Regions from separate parts of the Bacillus inaquosorum genome, predicted to be linked through region 2. Evidence: a T-box and tRNA genes for the amino acid it is inferred to sense, from the RefSeq annotation. Region 2 holds a T-box; the other holds one or more tRNA genes.
What was found. The T-box of region 2 lies ahead of trpS (tryptophan--tRNA ligase). A T-box ahead of a tRNA ligase gene usually reads a tRNA of that ligase, here a tRNA-Trp.
Positions count from the first base shown of each region.

Region 1: it has a tRNA-Trp gene. The T-box ahead of trpS (tryptophan--tRNA ligase) is inferred to sense a tRNA for this amino acid. The anticodon was not compared.

Region 1 is NZ_CP096592.1:979,443-991,032, forward strand. Features, by position in the region: rRNA gene M1M80_RS04810 (16S ribosomal RNA) at 1-1,450, shown strand, start outside; rRNA gene M1M80_RS04815 (23S ribosomal RNA) at 1,620-4,547, shown strand; rRNA gene rrf (5S ribosomal RNA) at 4,661-4,776, shown strand; tRNA gene M1M80_RS04825 (tRNA-Asn) at 4,786-4,860, shown strand; tRNA gene M1M80_RS04830 (tRNA-Ser) at 4,866-4,957, shown strand; tRNA gene M1M80_RS04835 (tRNA-Glu) at 4,992-5,063, shown strand; tRNA gene M1M80_RS04840 (tRNA-Val) at 5,073-5,148, shown strand; tRNA gene M1M80_RS04845 (tRNA-Met) at 5,156-5,232, shown strand; tRNA gene M1M80_RS04850 (tRNA-Asp) at 5,247-5,323, shown strand; tRNA gene M1M80_RS04855 (tRNA-Phe) at 5,336-5,411, shown strand; tRNA gene M1M80_RS04860 (tRNA-Thr) at 5,417-5,489, shown strand; tRNA gene M1M80_RS04865 (tRNA-Tyr) at 5,511-5,595, shown strand; tRNA gene M1M80_RS04870 (tRNA-Trp) at 5,601-5,674, shown strand; tRNA gene M1M80_RS04875 (tRNA-His) at 5,699-5,774, shown strand; tRNA gene M1M80_RS04880 (tRNA-Gln) at 5,784-5,855, shown strand; tRNA gene M1M80_RS04885 (tRNA-Gly) at 5,903-5,977, shown strand; tRNA gene M1M80_RS04890 (tRNA-Cys) at 5,983-6,053, shown strand; tRNA gene M1M80_RS04895 (tRNA-Leu) at 6,061-6,149, shown strand; tRNA gene M1M80_RS04900 (tRNA-Leu) at 6,431-6,512, shown strand; gene loaP (antiterminator LoaP) at 7,586-8,143, shown strand; gene M1M80_RS04910 (acyltransferase domain-containing protein) at 8,296-9,252, shown strand; gene M1M80_RS04915 (MATE family efflux transporter) at 9,295-10,653, shown strand; gene M1M80_RS04920 (class I SAM-dependent methyltransferase) at 10,738-11,406, shown strand; gene M1M80_RS04925 (4'-phosphopantetheinyl transferase superfamily protein) at 11,585-11,590, shown strand, end outside.
Region 2 is NZ_CP096592.1:1,324,031-1,335,620, forward strand. Features, by position in the region: gene fabF (beta-ketoacyl-ACP synthase II) at 1-263, shown strand, start outside; gene M1M80_RS06380 (DUF2268 domain-containing putative Zn-dependent protease) at 340-1,125, shown strand; gene appD (oligopeptide ABC transporter ATP-binding protein AppD) at 1,314-2,300, shown strand; gene appF (oligopeptide ABC transporter ATP-binding protein AppF) at 2,297-3,286, shown strand; gene M1M80_RS06395 (peptide-binding protein) at 3,372-5,000, shown strand; gene M1M80_RS06400 (ABC transporter permease) at 5,074-6,024, shown strand; gene opp4C (oligopeptide ABC transporter permease) at 6,040-6,954, shown strand; gene M1M80_RS06410 (YjbA family protein) at 7,158-7,910, shown strand; gene trpS (tryptophan--tRNA ligase) at 7,947-8,939, opposite strand; T-box leader at 8,997-9,209, opposite strand; gene oppA (oligopeptide ABC transporter substrate-binding protein OppA) at 9,681-11,318, shown strand; gene oppB (oligopeptide ABC transporter permease OppB) at 11,426-11,590, shown strand, end outside.

The sequences.
Region 1 (11,590 bases), 340 kb from region 2:
GCGGACGGGTGAGTAACACGTGGGTAACCTGCCTGTAAGACTGGGATAACTCCGGGAAACCGGGGCTAATACCGGATGCTTGTTTGAACCGCATGGTTCAAACATAAAAGGTGGCTTCGGCTACCACTTACAGATGGACCCGCGGCGCATTAGCTAGTTGGTGAGGTAACGGCTCACCAAGGCAACGATGCGTAGCCGACCTGAGAGGGTGATCGGCCACACTGGGACTGAGACACGGCCCAGACTCCTACGGGAGGCAGCAGTAGGGAATCTTCCGCAATGGACGAAAGTCTGACGGAGCAACGCCGCGTGAGTGATGAAGGTTTTCGGATCGTAAAGCTCTGTTGTTAGGGAAGAACAAGTACCGTTCGAATAGGGCGGTACCTTGACGGTACCTAACCAGAAAGCCACGGCTAACTACGTGCCAGCAGCCGCGGTAATACGTAGGTGGCAAGCGTTGTCCGGAATTATTGGGCGTAAAGGGCTCGCAGGCGGTTTCTTAAGTCTGATGTGAAAGCCCCCGGCTCAACCGGGGAGGGTCATTGGAAACTGGGGAACTTGAGTGCAGAAGAGGAGAGTGGAATTCCACGTGTAGCGGTGAAATGCGTAGAGATGTGGAGGAACACCAGTGGCGAAGGCGACTCTCTGGTCTGTAACTGACGCTGAGGAGCGAAAGCGTGGGGAGCGAACAGGATTAGATACCCTGGTAGTCCACGCCGTAAACGATGAGTGCTAAGTGTTAGGGGGTTTCCGCCCCTTAGTGCTGCAGCTAACGCATTAAGCACTCCGCCTGGGGAGTACGGTCGCAAGACTGAAACTCAAAGGAATTGACGGGGGCCCGCACAAGCGGTGGAGCATGTGGTTTAATTCGAAGCAACGCGAAGAACCTTACCAGGTCTTGACATCCTCTGACAATCCTAGAGATAGGACGTCCCCTTCGGGGGCAGAGTGACAGGTGGTGCATGGTTGTCGTCAGCTCGTGTCGTGAGATGTTGGGTTAAGTCCCGCAACGAGCGCAACCCTTGATCTTAGTTGCCAGCATTCAGTTGGGCACTCTAAGGTGACTGCCGGTGACAAACCGGAGGAAGGTGGGGATGACGTCAAATCATCATGCCCCTTATGACCTGGGCTACACACGTGCTACAATGGACAGAACAAAGGGCAGCGAAACCGCGAGGTTAAGCCAATCCCACAAATCTGTTCTCAGTTCGGATCGCAGTCTGCAACTCGACTGCGTGAAGCTGGAATCGCTAGTAATCGCGGATCAGCATGCCGCGGTGAATACGTTCCCGGGCCTTGTACACACCGCCCGTCACACCACGAGAGTTTGTAACACCCGAAGTCGGTGAGGTAACCTTTTAGGAGCCAGCCGCCGAAGGTGGGACAGATGATTGGGGTGAAGTCGTAACAAGGTAGCCGTATCGGAAGGTGCGGCTGGATCACCTCCTTTCTAAGGATATTTACGGAATATAAGACCTTGGGTCTTATAAACAGAACGTTCCCTGTCTTGTTTAGTTTTGAAGGATCATTCCTTCGAAACGTGTTCTTTGAAAACTAGATAACAGTAGACATCACATTCAATTAGTAAGACAAGATATCACATAGTGATTCTTTTTAACGGTTAAGTTAGAAAGGGCGCACGGTGGATGCCTTGGCACTAGGAGCCGATGAAGGACGGGACGAACACCGATATGCTTCGGGGAGCTGTAAGCAAGCTTTGATCCGGAGATTTCCGAATGGGGAAACCCACCACTCGTAATGGAGTGGTATCCATATCTGAATTCATAGGATATGAGAAGGCAGACCCGGGGAACTGAAACATCTAAGTACCCGGAGGAAGAGAAAGCAAATGCGATTCCCTGAGTAGCGGCGAGCGAAACGGGATTAGCCCAAACCAAGAGGCTTGCCTCTTGGGGTTGTAGGACACTCTGTACGGAGTTACAAAAGAACGAGGTAGATGAAGAGGTCTGGAAAGGCCCGCCATAGGAGGTAACAGCCCTGTAGTCAAAACTTCGTTCTCTCCTGAGTGGATCCTGAGTACGGCGGAACACGTGAAATTCCGTCGGAATCCGGGAGGACCATCTCCCAAGGCTAAATACTCCCTAGTGACCGATAGTGAACCAGTACCGTGAGGGAAAGGTGAAAAGCACCCCGGAAGGGGAGTGAAAGAGATCCTGAAACCGTGTGCCTACAAGTAGTCAGAGCCCGTTAACGGGTGATGGCGTGCCTTTTGTAGAATGAACCGGCGAGTTACGATCCCGTGCAAGGTTAAGCAGAAGATGCGGAGCCGCAGCGAAAGCGAGTCTGAATAGGGCGCATGAGTACGTGGTCGTAGACCCGAAACCAGGTGATCTACCCATGTCCAGGGTGAAGTTCAGGTAACACTGAATGGAGGCCCGAACCCACGCACGTTGAAAAGTGCGGGGATGAGGTGTGGGTAGGGGTGAAATGCCAATCGAACCTGGAGATAGCTGGTTCTCTCCGAAATAGCTTTAGGGCTAGCCTCAAGGTAAGAGTCTTGGAGGTAGAGCACTGATTGGACTAGGGGCCCCTACCGGGTTACCGAATTCAGTCAAACTCCGAATGCCAATGACTTATCCTTGGGAGTCAGACTGCGAGTGATAAGATCCGTAGTCGAAAGGGAAACAGCCCAGACCGCCAGCTAAGGTCCCAAAGTATACGTTAAGTGGAAAAGGATGTGGAGTTGCTTAGACAACCAGGATGTTGGCTTAGAAGCAGCCACCATTTAAAGAGTGCGTAATAGCTCACTGGTCGAGTGACTCTGCGCCGAAAATGTACCGGGGCTAAACGTATCACCGAAGCTGCGGACTGTTCTTCGAACAGTGGTAGGAGAGCGTTCTAAGGGCTGTGAAGCCAGACCGGAAGGACTGGTGGAGCGCTTAGAAGTGAGAATGCCGGTATGAGTAGCGAAAGAGGGGTGAGAATCCCCTCCACCGAATGCCTAAGGTTTCCTGAGGAAGGCTCGTCCGCTCAGGGTTAGTCGGGACCTAAGCCGAGGCCGAAAGGCGTAGGCGATGGACAACAGGTTGATATTCCTGTACCACCTCCTCACCATTTGAGCAATGGGGGGACGCAGGAGGATAGGGTAAGCGCGGTATTGGATATCCGCGTCCAAGCAGTTAGGCTGGGAAATAGGCAAATCCGTTTCCCATAAGGCTGAGCTGTGATGGCGAGCGAAATATAGTAGCGAAGTTCCTGATTCCACACTGCCAAGAAAAGCCTCTAGCGAGGTGAGAGGTGCCCGTACCGCAAACCGACACAGGTAGGCGAGGAGAGAATCCTAAGGTGATCGAGAGAACTCTCGTTAAGGAACTCGGCAAAATGACCCCGTAACTTCGGGAGAAGGGGTGCTCTGTTAGGGTGCAAGCCCGAGAGAGCCGCAGTGAATAGGCCCAGGCGACTGTTTAGCAAAAACACAGGTCTCTGCGAAGCCGTAAGGCGAAGTATAGGGGCTGACGCCTGCCCGGTGCTGGAAGGTTAAGAGGAGCGCTTAGCGTAAGCGAAGGTGCGAATTGAAGCCCCAGTAAACGGCGGCCGTAACTATAACGGTCCTAAGGTAGCGAAATTCCTTGTCGGGTAAGTTCCGACCCGCACGAAAGGCGCAACGATCTGGGCACTGTCTCAACGAGAGACTCGGTGAAATTATAGTACCTGTGAAGATGCAGGTTACCCGCGACAGGACGGAAAGACCCCGTGGAGCTTTACTGCAGCCTGATATTGAATGTTGGTACAGCTTGTACAGGATAGGTAGGAGCCTTGGAAACCGGAGCGCCAGCTTCGGTGGAGGCATCGGTGGGATACTACCCTGGCTGTATTGACCTTCTAACCCGCCGCCCTTATCGGGCGGGGAGACAGTGTCAGGTGGGCAGTTTGACTGGGGCGGTCGCCTCCTAAAAGGTAACGGAGGCGCCCAAAGGTTCCCTCAGAATGGTTGGAAATCATTCGCAGAGTGTAAAGGCACAAGGGAGCTTGACTGCGAGACCTACAAGTCGAGCAGGGACGAAAGTCGGGCTTAGTGATCCGGTGGTTCCGCATGGAAGGGCCATCGCTCAACGGATAAAAGCTACCCCGGGGATAACAGGCTTATCTCCCCCAAGAGTCCACATCGACGGGGAGGTTTGGCACCTCGATGTCGGCTCATCGCATCCTGGGGCTGTAGTCGGTCCCAAGGGTTGGGCTGTTCGCCCATTAAAGCGGTACGCGAGCTGGGTTCAGAACGTCGTGAGACAGTTCGGTCCCTATCCGTCGCGGGCGCAGGAAATTTGAGAGGAGCTGTCCTTAGTACGAGAGGACCGGGATGGACGCACCGCTGGTGTACCAGTTGTTCTGCCAAGGGCATCGCTGGGTAGCTATGTGCGGACGGGATAAGTGCTGAAAGCATCTAAGCATGAAGCCCCCCTCAAGATGAGATTTCCCATTCCGCAAGGAAGTAAGATCCCTGAAAGATGATCAGGTTGATAGGTCTGAGGTGGAAGTGTGGCGACACATGGAGCTGACAGATACTAATCGATCGAGGACTTAACCACATTTCTAATCATGATGTCACATCTGTTATCTAGTTTTGAGAGAATAAGTTTTTACAAAAAACACTTGATTTTCTCAAGAATACATAGTATAATGTTAAATGTCACTGAAATTGTCTGGTGATGATGGCGAAGAGGTCACACCCGTTCCCATACCGAACACGGAAGTTAAGCTCTTCAGCGCCGATGGTAGTCGGGGGTTTCCCCCTGTGAGAGTAGGACATCGCCAGGCAGACTTCATTCCGCAGTAGCTCAGTGGTAGAGCTATCGGCTGTTAACCGATCGGTCGTAGGTTCGAATCCTACCTGCGGAGCCATTATTGGAGAGCTGTCCGAGTGGTCGAAGGAGCACGATTGGAAATCGTGTAGGCGGTCAACTCCGTCTCAAGGGTTCGAATCCCTTGCTCTCCGCCACTGATACTTATACATAATCACAATTGAAAGTCTGGGCCCGTTGGTCAAGCGGTTAAGACACCGCCCTTTCACGGCGGTAACACGGGTTCGAATCCCGTACGGGTCATTATATGATGGAGGATTAGCTCAGCTGGGAGAGCATCTGCCTTACAAGCAGAGGGTCGGCGGTTCGAGCCCGTCATCCTCCACCATTATCATCGCGGGGTGGAGCAGTTCGGTAGCTCGTCGGGCTCATAACCCGAAGGTCGCAGGTTCAAATCCTGCCCCCGCAACCAAAATAATTCAATACGGTCCGGTAGTTCAGTTGGTTAGAATGCCTGCCTGTCACGCAGGAGGTCGCGGGTTCGAGTCCCGTCCGGACCGCCATTTAAATAATAAGGCTCGGTAGCTCAGTTGGTAGAGCAACGGACTGAAAATCCGTGTGTCGGCGGTTCGATTCCGTCCCGAGCCACCACCTATGCCGGTGTAGCTCAATTGGTAGAGCAACTGACTTGTAATCAGTAGGTTGGGGGTTCAAGTCCTCTTGCCGGCACTGTTTTTCAAAACTTAATGTGGAGGGGTAGCGAAGTGGCTAAACGCGGCGGACTGTAAATCCGCTCCCTCAGGGTTCGGCAGTTCGAATCTGCCCCCCTCCACCATTTATAGGGGCATAGTTTAACGGTAGAACAGAGGTCTCCAAAACCTCCGGTGTGGGTTCGATTCCTACTGCCCCTGCCAAATTTATGACATCTTGAGATTATGGCGGTTGTGGCGAAGTGGTTAACGCACCAGATTGTGGCTCTGGCACTCGTGGGTTCGATTCCCATCAATCGCCCCATATTATCATTGGGCTATAGCCAAGCGGTAAGGCAACGGACTTTGACTCCGTCATGCGTTGGTTCGAATCCAGCTAGCCCAGTCTCACTTTTATATCAACTGCATATGATGTATTAAGTTCCTTAAGATGCGGAAGTAGTTCAGTGGTAGAACACCACCTTGCCAAGGTGGGGGTCGCGGGTTCGAATCCCGTCTTCCGCTCCAATTACGGCGGCATAGCCAAGTGGTAAGGCAGAGGTCTGCAAAACCTTTATCCCCGGTTCGAATCCGGGTGTCGCCTTTCTTTTGCCGGGGTGGTGGAATTGGCAGACACACAGGACTTAAAATCCTGCGGTAGGTGACTACCGTGCCGGTTCAAGTCCGGCCCTCGGCACCAATTTTACTTACTTGGTAAGTTGAATTGGTGTTTACGTGTTTAAACTATAACTAATCATATTAATGATCTACTCAAGTAGATCATTTTTTTATTGCTTTGATTTATCATAAGCAGCTAAGTTCCGATACATGATCATAAAGCTGCTTGAGCCATTATGTTTAGCTAAGTCTCTTAACACTTTTTTATTATTATATTTCCAAAAAAACTTTTTTGAAATACGTTGACACTTTAAAAGATCCATGATATATTTATATTCGTCGGTTAGATACGACGAAAAACTTGCCGGTGTGGCGGAATTGGCAGACGCGCACGACTCAAAATCGTGTTCCTTCTGGAGTGTCGGTTCGACCCCGACCACCGGTATATACTTGGTATTAACAAGATATATCAGTTTATTATTATGGAATGAAGATAGGTAATTACCTATCTTTTTTTGTTTGCACATAATAATATTAGTAAGGTCGGTGTTACTGTGGCCCACTTACAAAAGCTTCCTTTGTATTGTTATTTTGCAGATTTTCAGTTGCATATCGACTGACTTGTTAGGACGTAGATATCTGGCTACGTTGCCTGTGCCTGTTTCTTACTTGGAAAGGTGAAAAGAGGTACCGCCTGTTCAGTCTCCAAAAAACATGAAACAAACTCTTCCACATATCAAAGCAAATAAAAGTAATATTACCAATTAAAGAAACCTAGGCTTCAACCTTGTATCCTGATATTATGCCCTCTATGTATAGATAATGTAAAGCCACTTATCAGAAGTGACTGTTACTCCATACTTAGAGGCTTTTTTTGAAAAGGATAAATTTTTTAAAAAAACTAAGATTATTGGTCTTCATACATGTTTATGTAAAAGAAACAAAAGGTATAAGCAGGTAACCTTTTAATTTAGCAACCCAATTCTACTGTTTACTTGAAATAGATAAGGCTATCGCAAGAAGCATTCTTTATAACATATAATTACTTAATCTTGTGCGCTTCTCTACATGAAACTTTATACCAGATTTATTTTTAGCATTACTAACAATTTTGTCTTTTACCGTGCATAGTATTATAATTCCTATGTTGTCACAAAGTATCCGTATTTATGAATTTTTCGATATTTCATATTTACATTTAGAAGAATTATTAGTAAACTTTAACTGTAAATGGAATTACAAATAGGATAGAACAAATGTTGTATTACTCATTAAAAGTTTACTTTAAGCTAACTAAATATTTTTGTATACGCTGTGTAATACTTCAACTGTTTTTTCTTTTCCGGGGACCTATACTTGTTCTATTTCACATAAAAAGAACCACAGAAAGTTAATCGTTGTTTCGGCACGTTAATGGACTAAGGGGATAATAGAGAGTGTTAGCGTAGTGCTGGTTACTCCTGGACGATAGGGCGAAGCTATGCCTTTATTCAAATGTTGAAAGGGATGGGTATTTGAATGTCTTGGTATGTCCTTTATGTCGAAACAGGTCAAGAAGAAATTGTGAAATGTTTGATCAAAAAGTATTTTGCTGAATTAATAATTGAGGTAATTGTTCCGAAAAGAAAGATACGAGAAAAGCGACAAGGTAAACTATATGAGGCAAGTAGACTTTTATTCCCAGGGTATGTATTTCTTAATACGTATATGAATATAGACATATACTATGGACTCAAAAAAATACCAAGATGTTTCCGTCTTCTTAATTCATATAAATATAAAACTGATTATCTGGTAGACGATGTGAGTCATAATATAACTAGTGTCTTTTGCACGATTGAAGAAAAAGAGATCGCGCCAATTCTTCAGTTATTGCAACAAAATGAAACAATTGGTTTTTCGCAAATTTATAAAGAAAATTCAGAAATAACTGTCATTTCTGGTCCTTTAAAGGGTCTTGAAGGAATTATAAAAAAAATCGATAAGCGTAAAAACAGAGCCAAAATTGAGTTGAATTTTATGGGAGTAATAAAATTGGTTGATGTGGGAGTTGAAGTGTTAACCAGAGACAGCTAAATAAAGTCTTAATATTTAAAAATTTAAACTTGTAAATTAGCCCCCTTTCCAAGGGAAAATTCATATTTCTCTTGGAAAGGGGACTTTTTGTATGTCAGACTTTAGCTAATTTTATCAGGGGAGTGGTGTCTATTGTTAGGTGTGATGAGGTTATGAAGGAAAAAATCATTTTTATGTTTTCGGGACAAGGCACTCAATACTTTAAAATGGGAAGGGAGTTGTATGAACATGAATCGATTTTCAGTAAAAACATGGGTCAGCTGGATGCGGTATTTCAAAAAGCCACTGGAAAATCGATAATTAATTATATCTACAATGAACATCGTTTAAAAAGCGATATTTTTAGTGACTTGTTCTATACGCACCCTGCAATTTTTATAACAGAAGTTGCTTTGGCTCGTTTGCTGGTTTCAAAAGGGATACGTCCTCATGCGGTAATAGGGTCTAGTATGGGTGAATATGCTGCTGCTGTAGTGGCTGATGTTTTCCATCCAGAAGAGGTTCTAAATATTTTGATAGATCAAGTTCAGCTATTGAATAAGTTCAGTTCACCGGGAGGAATGATGGCGATCCTAGATACACATAAAATTTATGATGAGGTTCCAATTCTTCATCATCATGCCAATCTCGCTGCAATTAACAATGAATCCCATTTTGTAATAAGTGCTAATCAGGAAGGAATAAATACGGTGGAGCGATATCTTCGCTTAAAAGAAATTACTTATCATAAGCTACCTGTAACAATTCCATTCCATTCTGAGCATATTGAATTGGCGAGCGAAGCAGTTCAAGAGAGTTTGTCTCAAATATCATTTAAATCACCGTGTCTTCCGTTTTATTCCTCTGTGACTGGGAAAAAACTAGAACATTTGACTGCTGAGTATTTTTGGAATGTGCTAAAAAAGCCAATCCATTTTATTAGAGCTTTAACAGAAGCGGTGGATCATGGAGGGACAATTTTGATAGATTTAGGGCCTTCAGGCACATTAGCCAACCTAGCCAAAGCTCATTTTAGGAATCGTACAGATATATCTATTTTTAGTATTCTTTCACCATATACTGATAACGTCAGGGCATTAGAAAGTGTGTATACCAAGAGTGTCCAATAATGTGAAAATGAATCAAAAAAGACTAAGGAGGAAGATAATAGAGTGAATAAAAGAATTATTCAGTTGGCCTTTCCAATTTTTATTGAAAGTGCTCTGGTTATGGTTGATGGTCTTATTCATATAATTTGGGTTGGGCAATTAGTTGGCGGTAAGGCAGTAGCTGCGGTAGGTGCTTGCTTTCCTATCATTTTGGCAATGTCAGCAATCGCTAACGGAGCGGCAAAATTAACTTCAACACCCATGTTACAGCGTTTTCTTTCTAAGAAAAATCGAGATGATGTGGTGCAAAAACAAATTAATGTCTCATGGTCTTTTGCCATCTTTATAGTACTGCTTGTGTCAGTGGGAATTTATCTTGGTGCTCAATGGATTCTAAAAATGCTGGGAACACCTGAGGGTATTATTGAACTGGCAATAGGATATCTTCAAATTATGGCCATTGGTTTCACTATTATGTATTTCTCATTTTTAATTACATCCCTGCTGAGGGATGTTGGGTATACGTTTGCACGGATGCTTTTTATTGTGATTGCCACAGCTGGAAATTTAGTGCTGGTCCCCATGTGGATTATAGGGATCGGTCCCTTTCCTAAGTTAGGATTATATGGGGCAGTATTTGCTTCTTTTATTGTTTCGATTATTGCTATCATCGTTTCTGTGGGCTATCTCTTACGACATTATAAAGGCTTACTCATTAAACCGACAAAATTAAGATGGGATCGCGACATCCTAGTTCCATTATTACCGATAAGCATCCCTGTTTTTATACAACAGTTTCTATTGGCTTTGGGGTACACATGCATTATTATTTTTGTCAATCCTTTTGGGATTGATGCGACAGCGGCATTCTATATCATTAGCCGAATTGATTCCCTTGTGGCACTACCGGCAATTGCGGTTATGATTGCTATGACGATCCTAACAAAACAATTGGTGCAGGGGGAGAAACTGGAGAGAATCAAGAGTCTTTTTCATTGGGGGCTACTCATTAATTTTCCATTTACATTTTTAATAGCATTGTCCTGTTTTCTCTTCCCTGAATGGATTATAAGGATCTTTATAACTACCCCATCTATTGTCACGATTGGTGCGGATTATTTGAAAATCATCTGCTTTGGCTATCTCCTTTTTACACTTTTATATGCTTGTAATGGCATCATTAACGGGGCTGGAAAAGGAGGGGTCACCTTAGTTTTTTCCTTAGCTTCCCTCCTTGTAATCAGGGTGCCTGCTGCAGCGATACTTACACAAGCGGGCTTTAAAGTAACGGGCGTATGGTTCGCAGTTCTAACTAGCTTTATCGCGTTGGCAATATGCAGTTGGTTATATTATCTATCTGGTTTATGGAAGAAAAAATTGGATGTTAAAGAAATGAAAACACAGGGAGTTATGCCATCTTAAATGAGTTAGACCGCTGAGCGGCTAACTTTTGAAGCTCAGGTCACAGGAGAAGGGAAAATATTATCTTTGAAGGAGTGATGAGATATGTCTGAAAATCCAACCAAGAGTTACAAGGGACCGGGTATGAACGGTGTTATTGGTACTTGGTATGCGAAGAACACACAGAAAAAAATCGAAAAATATACACGGGATGCGAAAAAGGTTTTAAAGGCCTTATCTGATGGGGATTCTGTGCTGGAGCTAGCTCCTGGTCCTGGCTATTTATCGATTGAACTGGCTAAGTTAGGGAATTTTCAGATTTCCGGGGTGGATATTAGCGATAAGTTTGTACACATGGCACAGAACAATGCCGGCAAAGCAGGGGTGGACGTTGATTTTCGTCATGGTGATGCGGCACAGATCCCGTTTGATGATGAATCCTTTAATTTGGTCGTTTGCCGGGCGGCTTTTAAGAATTTTGCTCAACCGGTCATAGCACTAAATGAGATGAAAAGAGTATTAAAACCGGGAGGTAAGGCAGTTATCATCGATTTTAAAGGGGATGTGCCCAAAGCAGATATCAATAAATTTGTAACGGATGATATGGGATTCAAAGGACTGAATGCCATGATTATTAAGTGGATGTTTCGAAATGTAGTGATTAAGCAAGCCTATACGAAAGAGAAGTTTATGGCATTCGTCAAAGAGAGTAACTTTGAGACATGTGACTTAAAAGAAGGTCTCATTGGAATAGAGGCATGGTTAGAGAGATAGTTGACAGCGTTTGTAAATGAAAATAGATATTGATATTTTGATGGAGTCAAAGGAACTTATTCTTCGAGACTCTCTTTTTTATTTCAAAATCGGGGTTTTGATTATCATGCATTGAAATGATTTTGATAGCTATAAGTTTAGATAAAGCATATTTCACTGGTGAGAAAGGATGAATAGGATGCAC
Region 2 (11,590 bases):
ATAAACTTGCGGTAAGCTCTACAAAATCGATGACAGGCCACCTCTTAGGAGCAGCTGGCGGTATTGAAGCGATTTTCTCTGTCCTTGCCATTAAAGAAGGTGTGATCCCACCGACAATCAATATTCAAACACCAGACGAAGAATGCGATCTAGATTATGTGCCTGATGAAGCCCGCAGACAGGATCTCAATTATGTTCTCAGCAACTCATTGGGATTCGGCGGACACAATGCAACATTAATCTTTAAAAAATATCAATCATAATCACGCCAAACCGGCTGCCCTTAAAGGGTAGCCGGTTTTTTTTGTGCGCATAGGATAAAAAAGAGGAGGCGATCACATGAGTGTGGAACAAACATATAGCTGGCTCGGGAAGGCTGCTTCAATAGATGATTTGGCGCATTACATTGTACCGCTTTTTTCAGGTGTGGAGCAAAAGAACTGGAAAGGCATTCTGAGCCACCTTCAGCATCATGGGATGTTTAAAAACATAAAAGAAGGAATTCATACTGCTTCCAAGCTGAAAGAAAAAGGTTTTTACGAGCATATTCAAAAGGAAGAACAGTACCTGAAAAACAAATGGCAAGGTCCTGATGTACCAATTGTCACGCTGCCGGTTGATGAACGAAACAGGAGAATTCGTTTAGAATTCGGATCAAAATCAGGACTCGCCTTTCAAGACAAAATGTTCCTCTTTCTCTCGTCAGATTTGGATTTTGCATCGGTATCTGCCCTGATGACACATGAATATCATCACGTTTGCCGGTTAGATCATCTGACAAAAGAGGAAAAGGATGTCACATTACTTGATACAATCATCATGGAAGGGCTTGCAGAATATGCTGTATATGAGAGGTTCGGCCGAAGTCAAATGGCTGAATGGACGTCTTGGTATACCCCGGAGCAGCTGCAAGCTTTATACGAAAAAAAGATTGCCCCCCATCAGGATATCAAACGGGACAATCGATTATTCTCCCAGCTGTTATTCGGCAAAGGATATCAGCCGAAAATGCTTGGATACGCAGTCGGATTCAATATTGTAAAAAAATATTTAACAGCCAACAAGGCAAACACGGCAGACGGGCTGTCCATTCCTGCTGAAACCTTTTTGGATGCAACGCTTTAAAAGAATAAAATAATGGAATTTCGTTAATAATATTACATTTATCCTAAAAAATTCTTGATTTTGCAAAATGATTGTAATAATATACAACTATAAAATTTTTCGATAATTCAATATTATTTATTATTTCTGAATAAAGGGATTGCTTTCTCTTGAAAACGTTTGAAACAAGAGGGGGAAGGGGAGCTAGCATGAGCACACTTTTAGAAGTGAATAATTTAAAGACTTATTTTTTTAGAAAAAAGGAGCCGATCCCTGCGGTTGACGGAGTCGATTTTCACATCAGCAAAGGCGAAACCGTCGCGCTTGTAGGTGAATCGGGCTCCGGAAAAAGTATTACTTCTTTATCAATTATGGGTCTCGTCCAAAGCTCAGGCGGAAAAATCATGGACGGCTCTATTAAACTCGAAGACAAAGACCTCACCTCATTCACTGAAAACGACTATTGCAAAATCCGCGGAAACGAAGTATCCATGATCTTTCAGGAACCAATGACCTCCCTTAATCCGGTGCTAACAATCGGAGAACAAATTACCGAAGTGCTGATTTACCATAAAAACATGAAGAAAAAAGAAGCCCGTCAGAGATCTGTTGAACTCTTACAGATGGTCGGTTTCTCCCGGGCCGAGCAAATTATGAAGGAGTACCCGCACCGGCTGTCGGGCGGAATGAGACAGAGGGTGATGATTGCCATCGCACTCAGCTGTAACCCTAAACTGCTCATTGCCGATGAACCGACGACAGCGCTTGATGTGACAATACAAGCCCAAGTTCTGGAGCTGATGAAAGATCTCTGTCAGAAGTTCAATACTTCAATTCTTCTTATCACACACGACTTAGGTGTTGTATCGGAAGCAGCCGACAGAGTGATTGTCATGTACTGCGGACAAGTCGTAGAAAACGCTACAGTTGACGACTTATTTTTAGAGCCGCTTCATCCTTATACAGAAGGCCTGCTTACATCGATTCCTGTCATAGATGGAGAGATTGATAAATTAAATGCGATTAAAGGCAGCGTGCCGACACCAGATAATCTGCCGCCGGGGTGCCGTTTTGCTCCAAGGTGTCCGAAAGCCATGGATAAATGCTGGACACATCAGCCTTCGCTTTTAACGCACAAAAGCGGAAGAACAGTGAGATGCTTTTTATATGAGGAAGAGGGTGCTGAACAATCATGACAGCAGCTAATCAAGAAACAATCTTAGAGCTTCGTGACGTAAAAAAATACTTCCCGATCCGCTCAGGCCTTTTTCAAAGAAAAGTCGGCGATGTAAAAGCGGTGGACGGTGTTTCATTTTCGTTAAAAAAAGGAGAAACACTCGGAATCGTTGGAGAGTCCGGCTGCGGAAAATCGACTGCCGGCAGGACGATGATCAGGCTGTATAAACCAACTGAAGGCCAAATCCTTTTTAAAGGGCAGGATATTTCCAACCTGTCAGAGGAGAAGCTGCGGAAAAGTGTCCGCAAAAATATTCAAATGGTTTTCCAAGATCCATTTGCCTCTTTGAATCCAAGAAAAACGCTGCGTTCTATCATAAAGGAGCCGTTTAATACGCACCACATGTATACGATGCGTGAACGAAACGAGAAAGTCGAAGAACTGCTTACGAGAGTAGGTCTTCACCCATCGTTTGCCAGCCGTTATCCCCATGAATTTTCCGGCGGACAGCGTCAGCGGATCGGCATCGCCAGAGCGCTCACTTTGAATCCAGAGCTGATCATTGCAGACGAACCGGTTTCCGCACTTGATGTATCCATTCAGGCCCAAGTGATTAACTTAATGGAAGAATTGCAGGAAGAATTTAATCTGACGTATCTATTTATCTCTCATGATCTAAGTGTCGTCCGCCATATCAGCGACAGAGTCGGAGTCATGTATCTTGGCAAAATGATGGAACTGACCGGCAAGCATGAGCTTTACGACAATCCGCTTCATCCATACACCCAAGCGCTTCTATCGTCTGTCCCGGTTACAAGAAGAAAAGGATCTGTCAAACGTGAACGCATCGTCCTGAAGGGAGAACTGCCAAGTCCGGCCAATCCGCCAAAAGGCTGCGTTTTCCACACAAGATGTCCTGCCGCAAAGCCGATATGCAAGGAACAAATACCAGAATTCAAAGAAGCTGCTCCCAGCCATTTTGTGGCTTGTCACCTTTATAGCTAATTGCCCGCACAGCTTTGAGAGGGGGTATGCGCACTACATAAACAACAGCTGAGAAGAACGAACATTTCAAGAGGGGGAATATCTAATGAAAAGACGGAAAACCGCACTGATGATGCTAAGTGTATTGATGGTTCTTGCCATCTTCTTATCGGCCTGCTCGGGATCAAAATCGAGCAGCAACAGCGAGAAAAAATCAGCAGGCAAACCGCAGCAAGGCGGGGATTTGGTTGTTGGTTCAACTGGGGAGCCAACTTTGTTTAATCCACTCTATTCTACAGATGTCGCCAGTTCAGATATTGAAGGGATGATCTATAGTACATTATTAGAAACAGATGAAAAACTAAATGTGAAGCCTGCGCTAGCCGAGAAAGTGACAGAATCCAAGGATGGTCTGACTTATAATGTCAAGATTAGAAAAGGTGTAAAATTCCATGACGGGAAGGAACTTACAGCGGATGATGTTGTTTTCACATACAGCATCCCCATAAACAAGGATTATAATGGTGAACGCGGCTCTGGGTTTGAGTCACTTAAGTCAGTGACGAAAAAAGGTGATTATGAAGTTGAATTTAAATTAAAGAAAAAGGATGCGTATTTTTACAATGTTGTTTTAGATAGTTACGGTATTCTGCCTAAACACATTTTAGGGAAAGTACCAGTTTCAGATCTAGGCGAAAATGAATTTAATAGAAAGAATCCGATTGGTTCGGGTCCATTCAAGTTTGCTGAATGGAAAAAAGGAGATTATGTAAAACTTGAAGCTAATGAAGATTATTACGGCGGAAGACCATATTTAGATACAGTTACAGTAAAAACAATCCCGGATTCAAATGCAGCTGTTGCCCAGTTAAAGGCTGGAGATATTGATTTCTTTGTTGTTCCGGGTACTGATTTCGAAACAGTCAAGACATTTGATAATGTGCAAGTTAAATCAGATCTTGGTTTGAATTACAGCTATATTGGCTGGAATGAAAAAAATGAATTATTTAAAGACAAAAAAGTCCGCCAAGCTCTTACGCATGCACTTGATCGAAAAGCAATGGTGGATCAAGTGTTAAACGGTGATGGTGAAGTCGCAAACGTTCCTGAAAGTCCGCTATCTTGGAATTACCCGAAAAGTGATGTACCTACATTTGATTACAATCCTAAAAAAGCTAAGAAGCTTTTGAAAGAAGCGGGATGGAAAGATACAGACGGAGACGGTTACCTTGATAAGGATGGAAAGAAGTTTTCGTTTACCATTAAGACAAATCAAGGCAATAAAATTCGGGAAGATTTAGCGGTTGTTGTTCAGCAGCAACTAAAAGAAGTGGGAATTGAAGCTAAACCGCAAATTGTAGAATTTAGTGCACTTATTGAACAAACAAGTGCACCGAAATGGGACTATGATGCTTTGCTGCTTGGCTGGAGCTTGGCTACATTTCCGGATCAATTTTCAATTTTCCACTCCAGTCAATCAAAGAACGGATTAAATAACATATGGTATAAGAACCCTAAAGTCGATAAACTTTTGGAAGAAGCTAAATCTATTACAGACAGAAAAGAATATCAGAAAAAATACGAAGAAATCTATAAATTGATTGCAGAGGATCAGCCTTATTCATTCTTATTTTATTACAATTATCATAGGGCAATCCCGGCAAACATGCACGGCTATGTGTTCCATCCAAAGAATGACTTATATCATATTGAAAAATGGTGGCTTGAACAATAATTTTGAATCCCTAGAGAGGTGAGGATCCAGCATCCTTTCCTCTTTATCCTATTTTAGAAAAGGGGACAAGAAGATGGTTACATATATTGTTCGTCGAACATTAATGTCTTTGCCAATCCTTTTGGGCATTACAATATTATCATTTGCGATTATGAAAGCGGCGCCAGGTGACCCGATGTCATTAATGATGGACCCGACAATCAGCCAAGCTGACAGAGCGAAATTTATTGAAAAGTATGGACTCAATGACCCAGAGCCTGTTCAATACTTAAAATGGCTTGGAAATATGCTCCAGGGTGACTTCGGGACATCTATTGTTAAAAAGGGGACACCAGTTTCCGATCTAATCCTTTCACGTTTACCGAATACCTTGGTGCTTATGGTTTTTTCAACTCTTGTTGCTCTTCTGATTTCAATTCCTTTCGGAGTGCTTTCCGCGAAACGCCCTTATTCTAAACTTGACTATGGGATAACTGTTACATCATTTTTAGGGCTGGCTATCCCGAATTTCTGGTTCGGATTAATTCTTATTATGGTTCTTTCCGTAAATCTCGGCTGGTTTCCTACGGGGGGTGTCAGCACTTTAAACGCTGACTTTAGCATTTTTGACAGGCTCCATCATTTAATTCTGCCTGCATTTGTTTTAGCAACTGCTGATATGGCCGGTATTACTCGATATACACGTTCAAGTATGCTCGATGTATTGAAGCAGGATTATATAAGAACAGCCCGGGCAAAGGGATTTAAAGAAAATAAAGTTATTTTCAAACATGGTTTGAGAAATGGACTTCTGCCTGTTATTACAATTTTCGGATTAATGATTCCATCATTTATTGGTGGTGCTGTCGTAGTTGAACAGATTTTTACTTGGCCGGGATTAGGGAAATTATTTATTGATTCGGCATTCTCTAGAGATTATCCGGTTATTATGGCCATGACTGTTATTTCTGCTGTTTTGGTTGTACTGGGAAACTTGATTGCGGATATTTTGTATGCATTAGTTGATCCGCGAATTGAATATTAAAAGGGGGAGGCACATATGGCACATCCAAACACTGCGGCTCCCTCTAATGAGGTAAAGCTAAAAGAAAATATTAGAAAAAAACCAGAAACAATGACTAGGATCTTTTTTGAGAAGTTTTTCAAAAATAAGCTTGCTGTTATAGGTGGTATCATTTTAACAGTTATCATTTTAATGGCGGTCTTTGCCCCTTTTATTGCGCCTTACTCGCCTGAGAGTCAATCTCTTTTAAATAAATTGAAGCCGCCAAGCCCTAAAAATCTAATGGGGACAGATAAGTTTGGGCGCGATATATTTACAAGGGTGTTATATGGGGCTCGTGTGTCTTTATTGGTCGGCTTTGTCTCAGTAGTTGGTGCGATTACTATAGGCACCGTTGTTGGCGCCTTAGCAGGGTACTTTAAAGGAATAGTAGATGCTGTATTGATGAGGGCTGTCGATGTAGTCTTATCTATTCCGGATATTTTTCTGCTTATTACCTTAGTGACAATTTTTCAACCGGGAATGGATAAGTTAATTTTAATTTTTTCTCTGACGGGTTGGACTACAACAGCGAGGCTTGTCAGAGGTGAGTTTCTATCTCTTAGGTCAAGAGAATTTGTATTGGCTGCTAAAACAATAGGCACCAAAAATTACAAAATTATTTTTTCGCATATCTTACCGAATTGTATTGGGCCAATAATTGTCTCCGCTACTTTAAAAGTGGGCAGTGTCATTTTAGCTGAATCAACTTTAAGCTACTTGGGCTTCGGAATCCAGCCGCCAATCGCAAGCTGGGGAAATATGCTTCAGGATGCTCAAAACTTTACATTAATGATTCAAGCATGGTGGTACCCATTATTTCCCGGGCTATTTATTTTAATTACCGTTTTGTGCTTCAACTTTGTCGGTGATGGCCTTCGGGATGCACTGGACCCGAAAAATATTAAATAAAATGAAAACAATATTGGTTACAAAATATAACGAAACCGAAGAAAAGCAGATCTCTTTTTGTCAGAAAATATACAAAGAGATCTGCTTTTTGTGATTCTTACATAAACCCAGAGATTCCAGATTTCCTCAATCTCTTTGGAATAATTTCTCTGTCCCTTGCCTATACTGTGGACAACAGTTTTTATAAAAGTGAGGGGTTAGAGATGTTATTTCTTCATGATGTGTGGGTCAATTGGTTTGAAGGGGAAGAAAATGGCTACAATGTATGCCACTTTCACGAATGGCGCAAGGAAGATACGGTTGAGCTTTTGGATCAGGTGCCGCTGTTAAGGGTGCCGTCGGTACTGTTTCATTACATAGAAAACGATCTGTCTGAGCTTCCGAAAGGTTTGCTTGAAGACGTACATCAGAAATCGTACATTCGGAAAAATCACGAGCGGACAAAGCTGGAGTATTGTTTTGTCGTAACAGACGGAATTGGCATTTTGGCTGTCGACACGATCGGCTACACGATCCCTGTCAGAAAAAGCCGTCTGATCCCAAGACAGGAGCAGCTCGTTTATGAAATGGTAAAAGATGTGGAGCCTGAAACATATGAATTTGAGCCAAAGAAGCTGGAATCCTCCAAAGAATATCACATTTTATCATTAGCGCCAGAGCACGTCAGAGGACTAACAAGAAAAGAGCGGCAAATCAAGCAGCTGATGTTTATGGCGCTTGACCAATTAAAAGGGCTGAAAAACCGCGCTGAAATCGGCTACTGGTACACAGAGTGGAACCCGCATATGTATGAACAAATCAAACGGATGAGCTTTGAAGAGATTTGGGACATGCTGTATAACGAAACAATTGAAGGCTGGTCGGACAAGCATCTGGCTTTTTGCGAAAATCTGATAAAAGGACAGCCTTTTTTCGAAAAGCTATGGGAAATGGAAAACGAATCGAAGGTAAACTGAAAAAAACCGCTCTTTGCATAGAGCGGTTTTTTTTGATCAGCGTCTTTTTCGGCCAAGACCCATGGCGTTCTCCATTTTTTTCAGCATTTTGTTCGCTGTCCGGTTCGCCCGTTCCGCGCCTTCATCAAGAATCCGGTCTAATTCATCAGATTCAATCAGTTCATGATAGCGGTCCTGGATCGGTTTTAATGCGTTAACCACGACTTCTGCCAAATCACCTTTAAACTCGCCGTAGCCTTTCCCTTCGTACTTTGCTTCAAGCTCCTCAATTGTCGTATTGCCGAGGATTGAATAAATCGTAAGAAGGTTGGAAACGCCCGGTTTGTTTTCTTTATCAAATTTTACAATGCCTTCAGAATCTGTTACAGCACTTTTGATTTTCTTTTCAAGGAGCTTCGGTTCATCCAGCAATGTAATATAAGCTTTCTGGTTCGGATCGGATTTGCTCATTTTCTTCAGCGGATCATTCAGAGACATGATGCGTGCGCCGACTTTTGGAATTTTCACTTCCGGAATGGTAAAGATGTCGTTATATTTTTTGTTGAAGCGTTCCGCGAGATTCCGCGTCAGCTCAAGGTGCTGCTTTTGATCCTCGCCGACAGGCACAAGATCCGTTCCGTACAGCAGAATATCAGCGGCCATCAGCGGCGGATACGTTAACAGGCCGGAAACAACGGCTTCATTGCCTTTGGATTTATCCTTAAATTGGGTCATCCGTTCAAGCTCGCCGATATATGCGACACACTGCATCATCCATCCGGCCTGCGCATGCGCGGGAACCTCTGACTGAATAAACAATGTTGCTTTTTCTGGATCAAGTCCGACAGCTAAGTAAAGCGCCGCCAGATTGCGGATATTCTTTCTTAGCCGAAGCCGGTCTTGAGGCACGGTAATCGCATGCTGATCCACGATGCAAAAATAGCTGTTATAATCATGCTGCAGTTCGACAAACTGCTTCATTGCACCGATATAGTTGCCGAGCGTAACGGAGCCGCTTGGCTGAATGCCTGAAAAAATCGTTTGTTTCATAAAAAATCAACCTCATTTCTTAAAACGTAATAAAAAAGGCTCATTCTTCCCCTGTAAAAAAGGGACGAATGAACCGTGGTACCACCCTGATTATTCCATTAAAATGGAATCACTCTGACGTTTGTAACGGAGTCTGCTCCGGCTGAGCCTACTTTTCGGGTTCGGTCAGCTGCTCCAAAGTCCATTCCACATTGCCCGTTATCTGCTCCCAGCACCGCAGACTCTCTTCAAACGGGTGAAATGTGTACTACTCTTTTTCATAGCACGCTTTTCTTTTGATTGCTTCATTATAAATCAATTATAACCAATTGTCATCATGAAAAAACATTCTTTTTTCCAGTAACATTGTAATGATATAAATACCAGGGGAGCTGTAAAACCCCTAAATGATAACTGCTATCAGCGTGAAAATAACAAGATATTATATGTAAAAAGCAATATGAGCAAAAAACCCATAAAATAGTTTTTAATCAATTTATGCTTTAAATGGTAGAAGGATATTATGTTCGTGGAAGAAAAACTAACGAAGTTTAAATATTTTAAATTGATAAAATAATATTGCAATAAATTATTTGTTTCATTATAATGAACTTGTTCACTCTATTGTTACAGCTTTTTTACAAAAATAATCAGAAAAGACGGAACAGAATAAAAGTTATGGAAACTCAGGTTCATTTGTCTGATATTTCTGAGGATTTAGCCGTAAGGAGCTGAAAAAATTATTATTAGGGGGTTTGCGAATTGAAAAAACGTTGGTCGATTGTCACGTTGATGCTCATTTTCACACTCGTGCTGAGCGCTTGCGGCTTTGGCGGCAGCGGGTCAAACGGTGAAGGGAAAAAGGACAGCAAAGGAAAGACGACACTTAACATTAATATTAAAACTGAGCCGTTCTCATTACATCCGGGATTGGCAAATGATTCAGTATCAGGCGGTGTCATCCGTCAGACTTTTGAAGGATTGACACGTATCAATGCAGATGGTGAGCCTGAAGAAGGCGCGGCTTCTAAAATTGAAACGAGCAAAGATGGAAAGACATATACATTTACAATTCGTGATGGTGCAAAATGGTCAAACGGCGACCCTGTAACAGCACAAGACTTTGAATATGCTTGGAAATGGGCGCTTGATCCTAATAACGAATCACAATACGCTTACCAGCTCTACTACATAAAAGGTGCTGAAGCGGCGAATACCGGCAAAGGCAGCCTTGATGATGTGGCAGTAAAAGCTGAAAATGACAAAACGCTGAAGGTTGAATTAAATAACCCGACTCCATATTTCACTGAATTAACTGCGTTCTACACGTATATGCCGATCAACAAGAAAATTGCAGAGAAAAATAAAAAGTGGAACACAAATGCCGGAGATGATTACGTATCAAACGGACCGTTCAAAATGACGGCATGGAAACACAGCGGATCTATCAAACTTGAAAAAAATGACCAGTATTGGGATAAAGACAAAGTCAAACTGAAGAACATTAATATGGTTATGATCAACAATAACAATACTGAACTGAAAAAATTCCAAGCTGGAGAACTTGATTGGGCCGGTATGCCGCTCGGACAGCTTCCGACAGAATCTCTGCCTACCTTGAAAAAAGACGGTTCTTTACATGTTGAGCCGATTGCAGGTGTCTATTGGTACAAATTCAACACTGAGGCTAAGCCGTTAGACAACGTAAATATCCGTAAAGCTTTAACATATTCGCTTGACCGTCAATCGATTGTTAAAAACGTTACACAGGGAGAGCAAATCCCGGCAATGGCTGCGGTGCCGCCGACAATGAAGGGATTTGAAGATAACAAAGAAGGCTACTTCAAAGACAACGATATCAAAACGGCAAAAGAATACCTTGAAAAAGGCCTGAAAGAAATGGGCTTGAGCAAGGCATCTGACCTGCCGAAAATCAAATTGTCTTATAACACTGATGAAGCACATGCGAAAATCGCTCAAGCTGTACAAGAAATGTGGAAGAAAAATTTAGGCGTGAATGTTGAGCTTGATAACTCAGAATGGAATGTATATATTGATAAACTCCACAGCCAAGATTATCAAATCGGCCGTATGGGCTGGCTCGGCGACTTCAATGACCCTATCAACTTCCTAGAATTGTTCCGTGACAAGGACGGAGGAAATAACGATACTGGCTGGGAAAATCCAGAGTTCAAAAAGCTTCTGAACCAGTCACAAACTGAAACAGATAAAACAAAACGTGCAGCGCTGCTGAAAAAAGCAGAAGGTATTTTCATTGATGAAATGCCAGTTGCCCCAATCTATTTCTATACAGATACTTGGGTACAGGATGAAAACTTAAATGGTGTTATCATGCCAGGTACTGGTGAGGTTTATTTCAGAAACGCATATTTTAAATAAGGCTTCGTCTGAAAATAAAAGACCTCAAGGTATATGGGGAGAAAAACCCCATATACCTTTCTTACTGATGGAGTATAAAAATGTAAAAACCATGGAGGTGTTCCCCCTTGCTAAAATATATCGGAAGACGCTTAGTCTATATGATTATCACACTATTTGTGATTGTAACTGTGACATTCTTCTTAATGCAAGCAGCACCGGGCGGGCCATTTTCAGGTGAGAAAAAGCTTCCGCCTGAAATTGAAGCAAACTTAAATGCGCATTATGGCTTG